Regions from separate parts of the Lysinibacillus zambalensis genome, predicted to be linked through region 3. Evidence: riboswitches for the same ligand, from Rfam matches in the RefSeq annotation. Region 3 holds a riboswitch; each other region holds the start of a gene.
The links. Region 3 has a riboswitch for cobalamin ahead of ABNX05_RS25480 (FecCD family ABC transporter permease). Riboswitches for the same ligand answer to the same signal wherever they lie in the genome.

Region 1 (4,291 bases), on a different contig from region 3:
TCTTCATATAGCTTGTCCGCAAATTCTACAGCTTCCTCAGACTCCCATTGAATTTCTTTCAATGCTAATAAATGATGCCAGCCAAATGTTCCAAGTCCAATGCCACGGTAGCGTAGATTCGTACGCTCTGCTTGTTTTACTGGAATTGTATTTAAAGCAATAACATTATCTAACATACGTACTTGAATCGGAATTAATTTTTCTAAAACACCAGCCGGTACAGCTCTGCCTAAATTAATAGATGATAAGTTACATACAACGAAATCGCCAGGCTTGCGACGTGTTACGATGACATCATCTTCTAGAGTAATAGACTCGAATTCAGTAGCTGACATATTTTGAAATATTTCTGTGCACAGGTTCGAGCTATAAACCATTCCCTCATGCTTATTCGGATTCATGCGATTTACTTCATCTCGATAGAACATAAACGGCACGCCTGTTTCAAGCTGCGAGCGCATAATACGTTTCATAATATCAATAGCTGGTACGACCTCACGACTTAATAATGGATTCGCAATACATTCTGCATATTTAGTACGGAAAGTGCCATCACCTTTTTTCTCATCGTAGAAATCCTCTAGTGAAAAGCCCATAACTTCTCGTACTTCATGTGGATCAAACAAATGCCATTCCCCGCGCTCTTCAACCGTTTCCATAAATAAATCCGGTAAACATAGCCCTGTGAAAATATCATGGGCACGTAAACGCTCATCCCCATTGTTTAAGCGTAAATCTAAAAACGTAAAGACGTCTTTGTGCCAAACATCTAAATAAACAGCAATAGCTCCTTGTCGTTGACCTAGCTGATCGACTGAAACCGCCGTATTATTAAGCTGTTTAATCCATGGTAAAACACCACTAGATGCACCTTTAAAGCCTTTAATTGATGAGCCTCGGCTACGAATTTTGCCCATATAAACACCAATACCACCACCGTATTTCGATAATGTTGCAACATCTGTATTCGTGTCATAAATACTTTGTAAACTATCATCTACTGTATCGATAAAGCAACTAGATAGCTGGCCATGTGTTTTACCTGCATTCGATAATGTAGGTGTTGCCACAGTCATATATAAATTACTCATTGCCCAGTAAGATTCACGTACTTTTTCTAAACGATTTTCTGTTTCATCCTGCATAAGGGTCATCGCAATGACCATCCATCGTTCCTGTGGTAGCTCTACTGGTGTTTTCGTGTAATCACGGACTACATAGCGGTCCATTAATGTTTTTAAGCCAATATACGTAAACAATTCATCTCGACTTGATTCTAAATAGGAAGCGAGTTCTTGAAGATCCTGCTCACTATATTTTGTTGTTAAACTTTCATGATACAAACCAGCTTCTGTATAGCGTGCTAATTGTTCCGGGAAACATTTATAAACATCTTGCACTGGAACGCCACGGCGCATTGCAAATTGATCATATAGTTTTTCTAAATAAATTTGAGCTGCGACGAATGTCCAGTATGGCTCCTCCTCATCAATTAGGCTAAGCGTTTGTAAAATCATCGCATCCGCCCATGCTTCAAATGTCGCATTGTCGTTTTTTCGTAGCCATCGATCCGATAATCTTACAAAACTTTCGAGTTCATCCTCCGTATAACTTTTCTTGAGCTTAGCAATTTGCTGTTCGATTTGAATTGTCATGTATACATTCTCTCCCTTTCTTTCTCCAGCAACACAAAAAGCGATCACGCAACACTTATCGGTTACGTGATCGCAGTAAAATCGGAAATGGAAATGAAGGACATGCACACTAAGAAGTGGACAAATCTCTCGCCTCCACTTCTCAATCCCCGAAGAATGTGTTGCTGTCTTGAACAAATCGGCAGGTCTCCTGGCTCATGCTTCCTCCAAATGATGGCCTTCCCGTTCTTTACAGTGGCCTATTCATCATTTGTCAGCACTTACAGTTGCGGGGACAGCTTCGGCCTAAGATGACTCTTTTCCGAATTCCCTTTTAAACCATATTTGGTACCGCTCGTCCAAAATACTATATATTGTGTTTTAACTCCTAAACAAATCTAACATATAGTGTTTATAGTTGCAATAGGCGTTTTGCCCCTTGAATTTTTTAAAGTACTACTTTTTCTCGAAGCAAGCCCGATTACAATGCAGTTTTACGTAGTTTTTCAAAATTTCTAGGAAAATATTTTTGTACTAGCTGCTCTTTTTCTGGATCAATTCCAAGTAAAACTACTGCACATGGACCAGCTGTTTTCTCAACATTTAATGCACTTTTGACCTGTTGCTCGCCAAAAAGCCGGCTAAATTCTGCTTGTAAACCTTTTGATCCAACTGGCCATACTTGCTGCACAATTCCCTCTTTCCACGCTTGAAAAATAGGTTGCAGCTGTGCGACATCTTCAGGTTGTGCAAGGATTTCATTGCCTACAAGTGGCAAACCATATGTGTACCAACTTAGCTGCTCATGCTTAGTTGCTGTTCGTTTCTGCTGCTCCCCAAGCATCGTTATTGACAAGCCTGATTGTAAAGTTGGCATATTAGTCTCTGAACTACCGTCTATTTGCGGACAAAAAAGACCAGCCTCCTCAAAAACCTGTTGAATGCCTGCAACATAACGAGACCATGTAGCATCCCCTGAAAAATTAGCAAGTAAAATATGCTTTGGTAAAGCATTTGCAGCAAGCTGCTCTAAAAATGTAACACGTGCAGTAAAATATGCTGTAAGCTGATCTGGAGCAGACACAACATCCTGTAGCTTTTCGCCAATTGCAGCGGCATTATCGGTTGTCGCAATGAGCTCACCTATTTTTATTGCATTTCTCAATGTACTCGACCTTCCTTACGTACAAACACCTTCGACAGAACTGGCATCGCCACCGCAACGATCACTAGATTAATGAGTGTTGCCAGTGGAAGACTAGTCAATGACGTCCAGTAAAACGCCGGACTAATAATAAAGTAAAATGGTATAGGTGCCACGACACCATTTAAAATAAGTGCCACAGGCCATTTCCAGAAATACATGCCTTTTTTATGCATAACCCCAAAGATCCATACAACGATAAACATTTCCACTGCGATAATTATATGTAGTGGTCCAAAAGGAAAGCCAGTAGTTAGGGCTGAAATAAAATGCCCAATGACTCCCGCAACACCAGCTAATACTGGCGATAAAAATACAACGCTCAAAAATGCCGGTGCAGAGTCAAGCGCAGCAGTTGTAATAAATGTTGGAATTTTAATGACTGCACCTACTGCACAAATTGCCGCTACCATGGCAGTGAGCGTCAATTTCATCAATTTTTGTCGATCCATTCCATTGCCTCTTTCCGTTAAATTTTTTCATCAAAGCTTGGGGTTGATTTCCGTTCCGGCTGTACGCTTTATCGCTGACGCTTCGCTTTCGCGCAGAGCTTCCTGGGGGCGTCGGGACAACAGGATGTTAGTCACGAAGGCGTTATCACAAGATGTGATGGTTTTAGCCTTCATTCCTCAATATCGCTGATCCCCAAGGAGTCGACCAGCCTCCACTCCAATCAACTTATATACAAAGCATGCGACTTTGCAAATGTCATCCCACTTTTGTGAAGTGTTTTACAAACTCTGCAAGCAAGTCACTATATCATTTGATTTGTTCCCCAATACCGTACCAAATGCGTACGACTTGTTCGGCTTCAGCAAACAATGCTTGATACAAACGCCCACATGTATCACGTAATAATCGTGCCTGTTTGTCCATCGGCACAACACCACGCCCCATGTCGGTCACAATTATATACAATGCACAATTTTCTTCAAGGGTCTTTAGTCTTGTCAAAATAGTTCTGACAAGAGGTTCATCATCCTCAAGGTCTTGTGTTACGAGCCATTTCTCTATGTTTTTAATTACTAGTACATCACAAGTAGGAGCGCCATCAGGTAGAGTGCCATCCACTAGCTCAACGTTTTGACCTGTAAGTAATTTCATGACATAGTCGGTTTTTCCACTATAGGCTCCTCCGATAAAGACATGCATCTTGCTCTCTCCTCCCAAGCCTTTCTTGAAAACGTTAAAGAAAACATTTTATCATGCGGTGTTTGGTAAGACCAAAAAGGTTGCTCAGTTGGAGCAAAGGCTACGAGTAGCGCTCGAATAACCCCGCCATGGACAACGAGATGATACACATCTTCCCCTTTTGGTAATGCAGTGAACCCTGCCAAAACACGTGCACAAAACATATCAAAGCCTTCTCCCCTTGGAGGTGGAGACTTTACAGGATCATCTAACCATGCACAATAACGATGATCTGATTGTAAGTCCTCATATGTGAGCCCTT
Region 2 (4,291 bases), on a different contig from region 3:
ACATTCCCTCTTCTTTTTCATTCAATACTCGAGAAACAGTGGTAATGGAAACACCCGCTTGTTTCGCAATGTCTTTAATGGTCCATCGTCTCACAATCTTCACCTACTATTACTATAAAATCACATTTTAAGAAAACGTTTTACGAAAACGTTTTCTCAACTACCATATCATGACATAGTCAAATTGTCATTATTATTTCTGAATAATCAGAAAATAATAAACACAAGCCTTGTTATGACAAGTAACACTATCTATATGAAATCGAAACAACTCAACAATATTTTTTGTAAATAAGAAGATGGGACAAAACTTAATAAGCGCAAGAAATCAGTTTTTAAAATGATAAATTCTTGCGCTTTAAAATGTGAAAATTTTAGTTTTCTTATGCCCAAGCCTCTTTAGTAAGGCAAATTGATATGTTGATGATAAAATACTTCTAATTTTCTATCATCACATGAAGCGATTTATCAGACGTAATCAGTCGCTAAGAGACATCGTTATGATAATAGTAAGATTAAATCTTTCCAATAATCAGCAGAATTTGTTCTGCGATAAAATTTATAAAAGGGTTCATTCGGACGAGCATGTTTCTGATAGAGCTCAATGATTTGCTTTAGAAAGCCTTCAATAAGCTCTACTCCTACCTTTTTCGCAAAGAGTGTCCCAGCTTTTGCATTCGCTCCCATCGGCACTGCTCCTAAATAGACATCAAAGCTATCCTTTTGATAAACAAGCCCAATATCATCATACACCGCATTATAACAAGCAGAGGCACAGCCATTGACGTTTACACGTAATCTTGTAGGGACAGTGATTCCTTTTAATGAATGATATAGCTTTTCTGTAATTGGTGCTGCCTCCATTTTGTCACCATCACAAAAATCACACGCTTTCATCTCTACAATCGGACCTTGCTTTGCCACATAAAGGCCAGCGTCTTCTAGCTCCTCAATCGTCTTTTCAACTTCTACTGTTGGGATAGATAATAATATGCTGTAAGAGGCAGAGTATTTTATGGCACCCTTTTCCCCTACAACCTTTGCTATTGTTTGGAATTGTGCAGGGGTATAATGTTTATTAATAATGCCTGGGCTTACGGCAAGGCGAGTAAAATCCCCATTAATGTTTAAGTTTTCGAAGGTTTTGTCCGGTATATTCGAACGGAATGCATTCATAAATACTTCTCCTTATGAAAAAGGAGCTAGCCAATTGCTAGCCCCCCATTTATTGGATAGCTTAAAAACTCTCAGGATAGAAGCCTTTCGCCAAAATTTGAATGGCTTCTGCAGCACGTACCCCTTCAGATGCAGCAGAAAGTGGTAGAATCACAAAGCGTTCGTTTTTCACTGCTTCCATTTCCTTCAAGGCTGGATCATTTTTTAAGAAGTTTATTTTTGCTTCCGCTGTTGTTTCTCCGTAATCTATGACAACTACGACCGCTGGATTACGTTCTACTGTATCTTCTTTGGACACCGTAGTCCAACCCGATTCTACATCACCAAAAATATTTTTACCGCCGGCCATCGTAACAAGTTCATTCATAATGTTTTGTCCTGCAGTGAAGATCTCTTTATCACCACTATCAAACACTAAAACAGGCAGTTCTTCTCCATTTTGCGGTAGTTTTGCACGGACATTCTCTACATCCTTTGTCATTTTTTCAATTAGTGCTTCTCCACGATCTTCAACACGGAAAATTTTTGCGATATTTCGAATATCTGTGAAAATATCGTCTAAAGTTGGTTTCGTCATGATTGAGGCTGTATGTAAATAAGTGTGAATGCCTAATGTTTCAAGCTCTTCTTGTGTACCTACACCTTTCTCTCCAAAGGCGCTTTTCCAACCACCTAATAAAAAATCTGCTTCTGCATCAATAACCTGCTCCTTTGTAGGATACTGTTTTGCTAACACAGGCACTTTATCATAGGCCGCTTGTAGGGGCTCATAAATTTTGTCATCTAAGTACGCCGTCCCTACCATTGAATCTTCTAGCTCTAAAGCTAACATAATTTCTGTCACGTGCTGATTTAAGCTAATCGCTTTTTTGGGGGCTTCCTTATATACTTGCGTTGTTCCATTATTTTTAATCGTTATGTCTGACTTTTCAGCTTGTGAAGGCTCTACCTTCTCACTTTGTGTAGCAGATTCTAGTTTGTCCTTTTCACTACATGCACCCAATATAGCCACCATTGCGATCGCAAAGACTAGCCATACGCTTTTCCATTTCTTCATGTCCTCTTCTCCTTTGATGTTAAATATATAGAAAGAAATCGTTTAGACTCCTATGCTACCAGATAGCGATTTTAGAAAAGGGCATAAAAAAACCCCCTTGTTTCCAAGAGGTTAGCATAGCAAAAGAAAGGTTTTTCAACCTATTCACTATCCCCATCCTCGTGGATTCAGTAATAAATACATATTGGCAGGTATCCTGGCTTAGGTTCATCATCTATACGCCTTCCCATAGCGTGGCTACAGTGGCATCTTGTATAGACTCCCCATTTACAGTTGCGGGACAGCATCGGATTTGCACCGATTTCCCTTTTAAGCAAATAACAAAGGTCATTTACACCAATACGTCATTTTTATTTTGTTATATATAGATTGACTAGTAGATTCGCAATCATACATATATTAACACTATTGCGACATAAACACTATATGAAATATTTTTTATACCAATTCTGTTACAATGTTGTTAAATGAATGAATAGAAACGAGGATCTTTTTATGCATGTAACAATTGGAGTACTTGCTCACGTGGATGCCGGTAAAACAACATTTTCTGAGCAGTTACTATTTCATACAAACAGTATTCAAGCTCGTGGACGAGTGGATCACCAGGACACATTTTTAGATAGTCATGAGCTGGAGCGTCAGCGAGGCATTACGATTTTTGCGGAGCAAGGCCGCATGACGCTTGGGGATGATACATATACATTAATCGATACACCAGGGCACGTCGATTTCTCTCCAGAGATGGAGCGTGCCATTCGGGTTATGGATTATGCCATCATTATTGTTAGTGCTGTCGAAGGAATACAGGGTCATACTGAAACAGTGTGGCAACTTTTACGCCAATATCATGTTCCAACCTTCTTTTTTATTAACAAAATTGATCGTGAAGGAGCAGATGTTGAAGCTGTAATGGCTGCGCTTCAAAAGGATTGCTCTGCAGATGTTTTATTCGTAGACGAACCGCTCCGTTCCGACTATGTTTCAAACGACATAATGGAGTGGCTTGCTGAACGTGATGAACACCTTCTCGATGCTTTTCTCAATGAAACATTGGATAGCTCTAGCTGCCTTACTCATTTATCTAGGATGATTAAACAGGAAAAGGCCTTTCTATGTTTTACTGGGTCTGCCTTAAAAGATAGTGGAATAAAGGAATTCCTAACACAGCTCCCCCTCCTTACAGAGACACAATTTAATAACAACGCTCCGTTTCAAGGTGAGGTGTTTAAAATTCGTCATGATGGACATCAACGCTTAACTTTTATCAAATCTTTGCAAGGAACGTTACATGTCCGTGATGAACTTTCATTTGGAGACGTGACTGAAAAAGTGACGGAGATTCGACTATACAATGGCAACCGGTATGAAACTTCTCAAAAGATAGAGGCCGGGGAGATTTTCGCAGTAAAAGGGATTAGTCTAGCAAACATCGGCGATATTATTGGTTCTTCGAATAATTCTCAGCCCTTTGAGTTAGTACCGACTTTACAGGCAAAAGTACATTATGAAGGCACTCAGCATATAAAGGACGTGTTAAAAACTTTCCGTATTCTTGAAGCAGAAGAACCTTCATTACGTGTGCTATGGCATGAAAAATTTCAAGAAATTCATGTTCATATTATGGGTGTCATCCAACTCGAGGTTCTTATCGAAGTGCTTCATGAACGGTTCTCGTTAGACATTTCATTTAGCGAACCACAGATTTTGTATATGGAAACGATCACCACAACGGTGACAGGTTACGGTCATTTCGAGCCATTAAAGCATTACGCAGAGGTCCATTTATTGATGGAGCCAAATACACGCGGCACCGGCAATACATTTGTCAATGCATGCCACGCAGATGATTTATCAGTTGGACATCAACGACTCATTGAAAAACATTTATTCGAGCGCGATCATCATGGGCTGTTAACCGGTTTTCCGGTTACAGATATTCGCTTCACACTCTTAACAGGACGCGCACATAATAAACATACTGAAGGTGGCGATTTCCGTGAAGCAACATTCCGTGCATTACGGCAAGGGCTCGAACAAGCAGAAAATATATTACTA
Region 3 (4,291 bases):
GATGGTAGACTTAGGCATTATTAATGCTTGTGAGTTAGAAAATCTTGTTGAAGAAAATACAAAATTTTATAATGAGCGCGGCGAGGAGTTTAAGAAAGAGGAGGCTATTCGTAACGCTTCACTTTCAGCTATGTTATTTATGTTGGCAGCCAAAAATCGTGGATGGGATACATGTCCAATGATCGGCTTTGATCAGCAACAAATGAGAGCCCTTTTTAATGTCCCGGAAACACAAGAAATTGCGCTAATGATTACAATTGGTAAGGAAAAAGAAAGTAGTCGCCGCTTGCGTGGTTATCGTAAACCAGTTGAGGAATTTGCAACCTATTATTAGGTCGGTATAAAATAAAAGTGCTTTACAAAAAATAAATTTAATGCACATTTAGGAGGAAATATTGTGAAAGTAGTAGCAATCGTAGGTAGTATCCGTAAAGAATCTTATAATCTGCAGTTAGCGAAATTTATTCAAAAGCGTTATGCGGAGAAATTGGATCTTGAAGTATTAAGCTTAAAAGACCTACCAATGTATAACCAAGATATCGAAAATGAAGCACCACAAACAGTATTAGATTTTAAAGCACAAGTAAAAGAGGCGGATGCCGTTCTTTGGCTGACTCCAGAATATAATGGTACAGTGCCAGGTGTTATGGTTAACGCCATCGATTGGTTATCTCGCGTTGATAAAGTAATGATTGGTAAGCCATCATTCATGATGGGTGCATCAATGGGTAACTTAGGTACTGTTAAAGCACAATTACACTTAAGAGATATTTTATTCTCACCTGGAGTAAATTCACCATTACTTAGTGGTAATGATGTTTATATTGGCGCAGTACACACTAAATTTGATGCTGAAGGCCATTTAACAGATGAGGGTACTATCAAATTCCTAGATGTAGTTATTGATAACTTCTTAAACTGGATGAAAACATACGTTTAACAATAGAATGTCCCATTAGTATGTAAAATACTGATGGGACATTTTTAGGTTTTATAATATTTTTTGGGTTTATAATAGAGGTTAAAGCCTCGACACTCTTTGCCTTATATATAAGTCGGAACGGAAATCAACCCACGTTTTGGTGATGAACCTTTATTTGATTGGAATTATTTTCAATACCTTTTGAAGACGGTATGCAAAAATACCCGCGAATATAGCTAAAATAATATCCTTTGGCAAAGGAGGCATCATCCAAAGCCATGCTATTTTATACGTGAAAGCATCAGGCGCACTAGCCCATAGCTTATAGGCAAAGTACATCCAATTTGTCCCTAATAAATAATTAATAGCAGTTGCAACTAATGCAGCAACTACATAACTTTTCTTCGTTCCAATGCGTTCTACAATAAGCCCTGCGACAAATGCTGCTAATATAAACGAGACAATGAAACCAAATGTAGGACTTAAAATTTGTCCAAAGCCTCCGCTGAATCGTGCAAATACAGGTGCTCCTGCTAAACCGATGCACATATAAACAGTACAAGCGAGTGCCCCTTTTCTACTACCGAGAATAAGTCCCGCTAAAATAGCAAAAAACGTTTGCAATGTGATCGGTACTCCGCCAACAACCATGAAAGGCACAATGGACGTAATATTAGCCCCTATCATCATTAATGTTGAAAAAAGTCCAATGTATGCAATATCTACTGTTCTTAATTTTTGATGTGTATGTTCCACAATGGTTGTCATTATTTCACCTCTAAAAAGTAATGTTGATAATAATAGTGTAAGAAAATAAAGTTTTTGTGTCAACTTTATTACGGTTTTAGGTTAACGTAAAGGTGTTTCTTAACTTGATAAATGATTGATAGTATAGACTAACTATTGAAATATATGATAGAATTGTCATAATTTTAAATCATTCGATACTAATGGTGTGACATCTTATACAATGTGTCACTTAAAAGGGAAATCGGTGCAAATCCGACGCTGTCCCGCAACTGTAACGAGGAGTTCTATGATGATTTAGCCACTGTTCTAGAATGGGAAGGCAATCATAGATACATTGATTCGAAGCCAGGAGACCTGCCATTTAGTTATTCCTGTAATGCCCACGAGGATGAAAGCGATTACGGACAATAGTAGAAGAAAATCTAACATTGTTTAATTTCTTTCAGCAGGTGTCCAAATACACGCTGAAAGACGCGATTATGCCAAGCATAATTGATTCTAGGGTATTTCCATGCGCATTTGCATGGAATACCCTTTTTTCTTTCATTTATCTTCGTACTGCAAATATTAGCAGAGTATCAGCTACAATTACGGCTAGATGAAATTAATGTTTAATGATTAGGAGTTAATAAAAAGATGAATAGAAAATTTATGGTACTTTCGATGACCCTTCTTCTACTACTTATTATTTCAATGACAATTGCAATTATGGTTGGATCGGTTTCCGTTACGCCACTTTATGTATGGAAGGTTATCCTTTCTAAAATCCCTATTATTCAAAGCTCAATCGAACAAGATTGGAGTCGCTCACAGGAAATTATCATTTGGCAAATAAGGGCTCCGCGTGTATTACTCGCTGCTATCGTCGGAGCAGGCTTGGCAATTGCAGGAGCAGCTATTCAGGCGCTCGTTCGTAATTCAATTGCAGAACCATATATTTTAGGGATTTCTTCTGGAGCGACAGTTGGTGCCACAGCTGTCATCATTTTAGGTGCCTTTTCATTTCTGGGCGTTTATGCTCTTTCCGTATCGGCTTTTTTAGGCTCTCTCACAGCAATGGGGTTAGTTTTCTTCTTATCGCATGTTGGCGGTAGAGTATCCGTCTTTCGACTTTTGCTTTCAGGGATGGCGGTGTCATTTATTTTATCTGCTATTTCAAATTTTATCTTAATGTTGTCGAAGCAAGAGGGGGGAATGAAGGCAGTCATGTTTTGGATGCTAGGAAGCCTAGCAGGGGCGAAATGGAGTATTCTTGTAATTCCTGCAGTCATTTTTATTGTAGTATTTGCCTTGTTATGGCTCAACTATCGCAGCTTAAATTTATTACTTCTTGGAGAAGAAGCCGCAGTTACATTAGGGGTTAACTTACAACAATTTCGAATACAGCTTATTTTATTAGTATCGTTATTAACGGGTGTGTTGGTTGCTGTAAGTGGCTCAATTGGATTTGTTGGTTTAATCATTCCACATATTGTACGGCTAATTGTAGGTTCAAATCATAAGTATGTCATACCGATTAGCGCATTATTAGGGGGGATATTCTTAGTTTGGGCAGATGCAATTGCTCGAATATTAATTGCCCCTGAGGAAATGCCGATAGGAATTATCACGGCTTTTTGCGGAGGTCCATTTTTCATTTGGCTGCTACGTCGTAACAATTATTCTTTCGGTGAAGGAGATTAAAAAAATATGACATTAGAAGCGAAACAAATATCATTCTCCATTTCTGATGAACGCATATTACATGAAGTAAATGTTCAAATAAAGGACAAGCAATTTGTTGGGTTGATCGGTCCTAATGGTAGTGGGAAGTCAACGCTATTAAAGAATTTGTACCGTTTATTAAAACCAGAAAGTGGAACAGTGTTATTAAATGAACAAGATATTCTAAAGCAATCGAGTAAAAACATAGCTAAAAATCTAGCAGTTGTGAGTCAAGAAACACCGGTCTTATTTGATTTTACAGTGCATGATTTAGTGAGTATGGGGAGAACACCCCATAAAAAACTATTGGAGTTTGATCAAGAGCAAGATTTTCAAATCGTAAAGGATGCACTGAAGCAAACGGGTATCGCTCATTTAGAGAAACGTAGCTATAGCTCTCTTTCGGGTGGCGAAAAAAAGCGTGTGATGGTTGCTCGTGCCCTTGCTCAGCAAGCACAAGTGCTTATTTTAGATGAGCCAACAAATCATCTAGATATTCAGCATCAATTGCAGCTTATGGATCTAATCCAAACCTTACAATTAACAGTTGTTGCTGCAATCCACGATTTGAACATTGCGGCTATGTATTGCGATCAAATTTATGTTTTACAGCAAGGTCGAATTGTTTGTTTTGGCACGCCAGAAGAAGTACTTACACCGACATTATTACAAGATGTATTTGGGGTTTATGCCGATATTCAAACACATCCACTGACAGGTAAGCCATATTTAACGTATATCCCAGAGCAATTCACGAAGGAAGTTAAATGATTGATACATATTGTTATGGAGAGATTTGAAAGTGAAAATGTATATAGAAAAGTGAAAGATTTGTTGTTGCTGTCGCACAGATAAACAATGCTGAGGTTTCTTTTTATCTCTAAAAATTGTGGTTGATCTTCGTTTCGACTGGGC

Region 1: linked by a shared signal. The riboswitch ahead of ABNX05_RS03155 (ribonucleoside-diphosphate reductase subunit alpha) and the one ahead of ABNX05_RS25480 (FecCD family ABC transporter permease) in region 3 are both predicted to bind cobalamin.
Region 2: linked by a shared signal. The riboswitch ahead of ABNX05_RS11845 (ABC transporter substrate-binding protein) and the one ahead of ABNX05_RS25480 (FecCD family ABC transporter permease) in region 3 are both predicted to bind cobalamin.

What each region holds. Positions count from the first base shown of each region.
Region 1 is NZ_JBEGDG010000002.1:66,034-70,324, forward strand. Features, by position in the region: gene ABNX05_RS03155 (ribonucleoside-diphosphate reductase subunit alpha) at 1-1,655, opposite strand, end outside; cobalamin riboswitch at 1,818-2,005, opposite strand; gene ABNX05_RS03160 (hypothetical protein) at 2,116-2,799, opposite strand; gene ABNX05_RS03165 (ECF transporter S component) at 2,796-3,290, opposite strand; gene ABNX05_RS03170 (bifunctional adenosylcobinamide kinase/adenosylcobinamide-phosphate guanylyltransferase) at 3,598-3,942, opposite strand; gene ABNX05_RS03175 (histidine phosphatase family protein) at 3,939-4,291, opposite strand, start outside.
Region 2 is NZ_JBEGDG010000007.1:164,657-168,947, forward strand. Features, by position in the region: gene ABNX05_RS11835 (LacI family DNA-binding transcriptional regulator) at 1-94, opposite strand, end outside; gene ABNX05_RS11840 (precorrin-3B methylase) at 499-1,176, opposite strand; gene ABNX05_RS11845 (ABC transporter substrate-binding protein) at 1,238-2,233, opposite strand; cobalamin riboswitch at 2,403-2,589, opposite strand; gene ABNX05_RS11850 (GTP-binding protein) at 2,729-4,291, shown strand, end outside.
Region 3 is NZ_JBEGDG010000040.1:23,338-27,628, forward strand. Features, by position in the region: gene ABNX05_RS25465 (nitroreductase family protein) at 1-334, shown strand, start outside; gene ABNX05_RS25470 (NADPH-dependent FMN reductase) at 398-940, shown strand; gene ABNX05_RS25475 (biotin transporter BioY) at 1,094-1,690, opposite strand; cobalamin riboswitch at 1,857-2,048, shown strand; gene ABNX05_RS25480 (FecCD family ABC transporter permease) at 2,309-3,355, shown strand; gene ABNX05_RS25485 (heme ABC transporter ATP-binding protein) at 3,362-4,147, shown strand.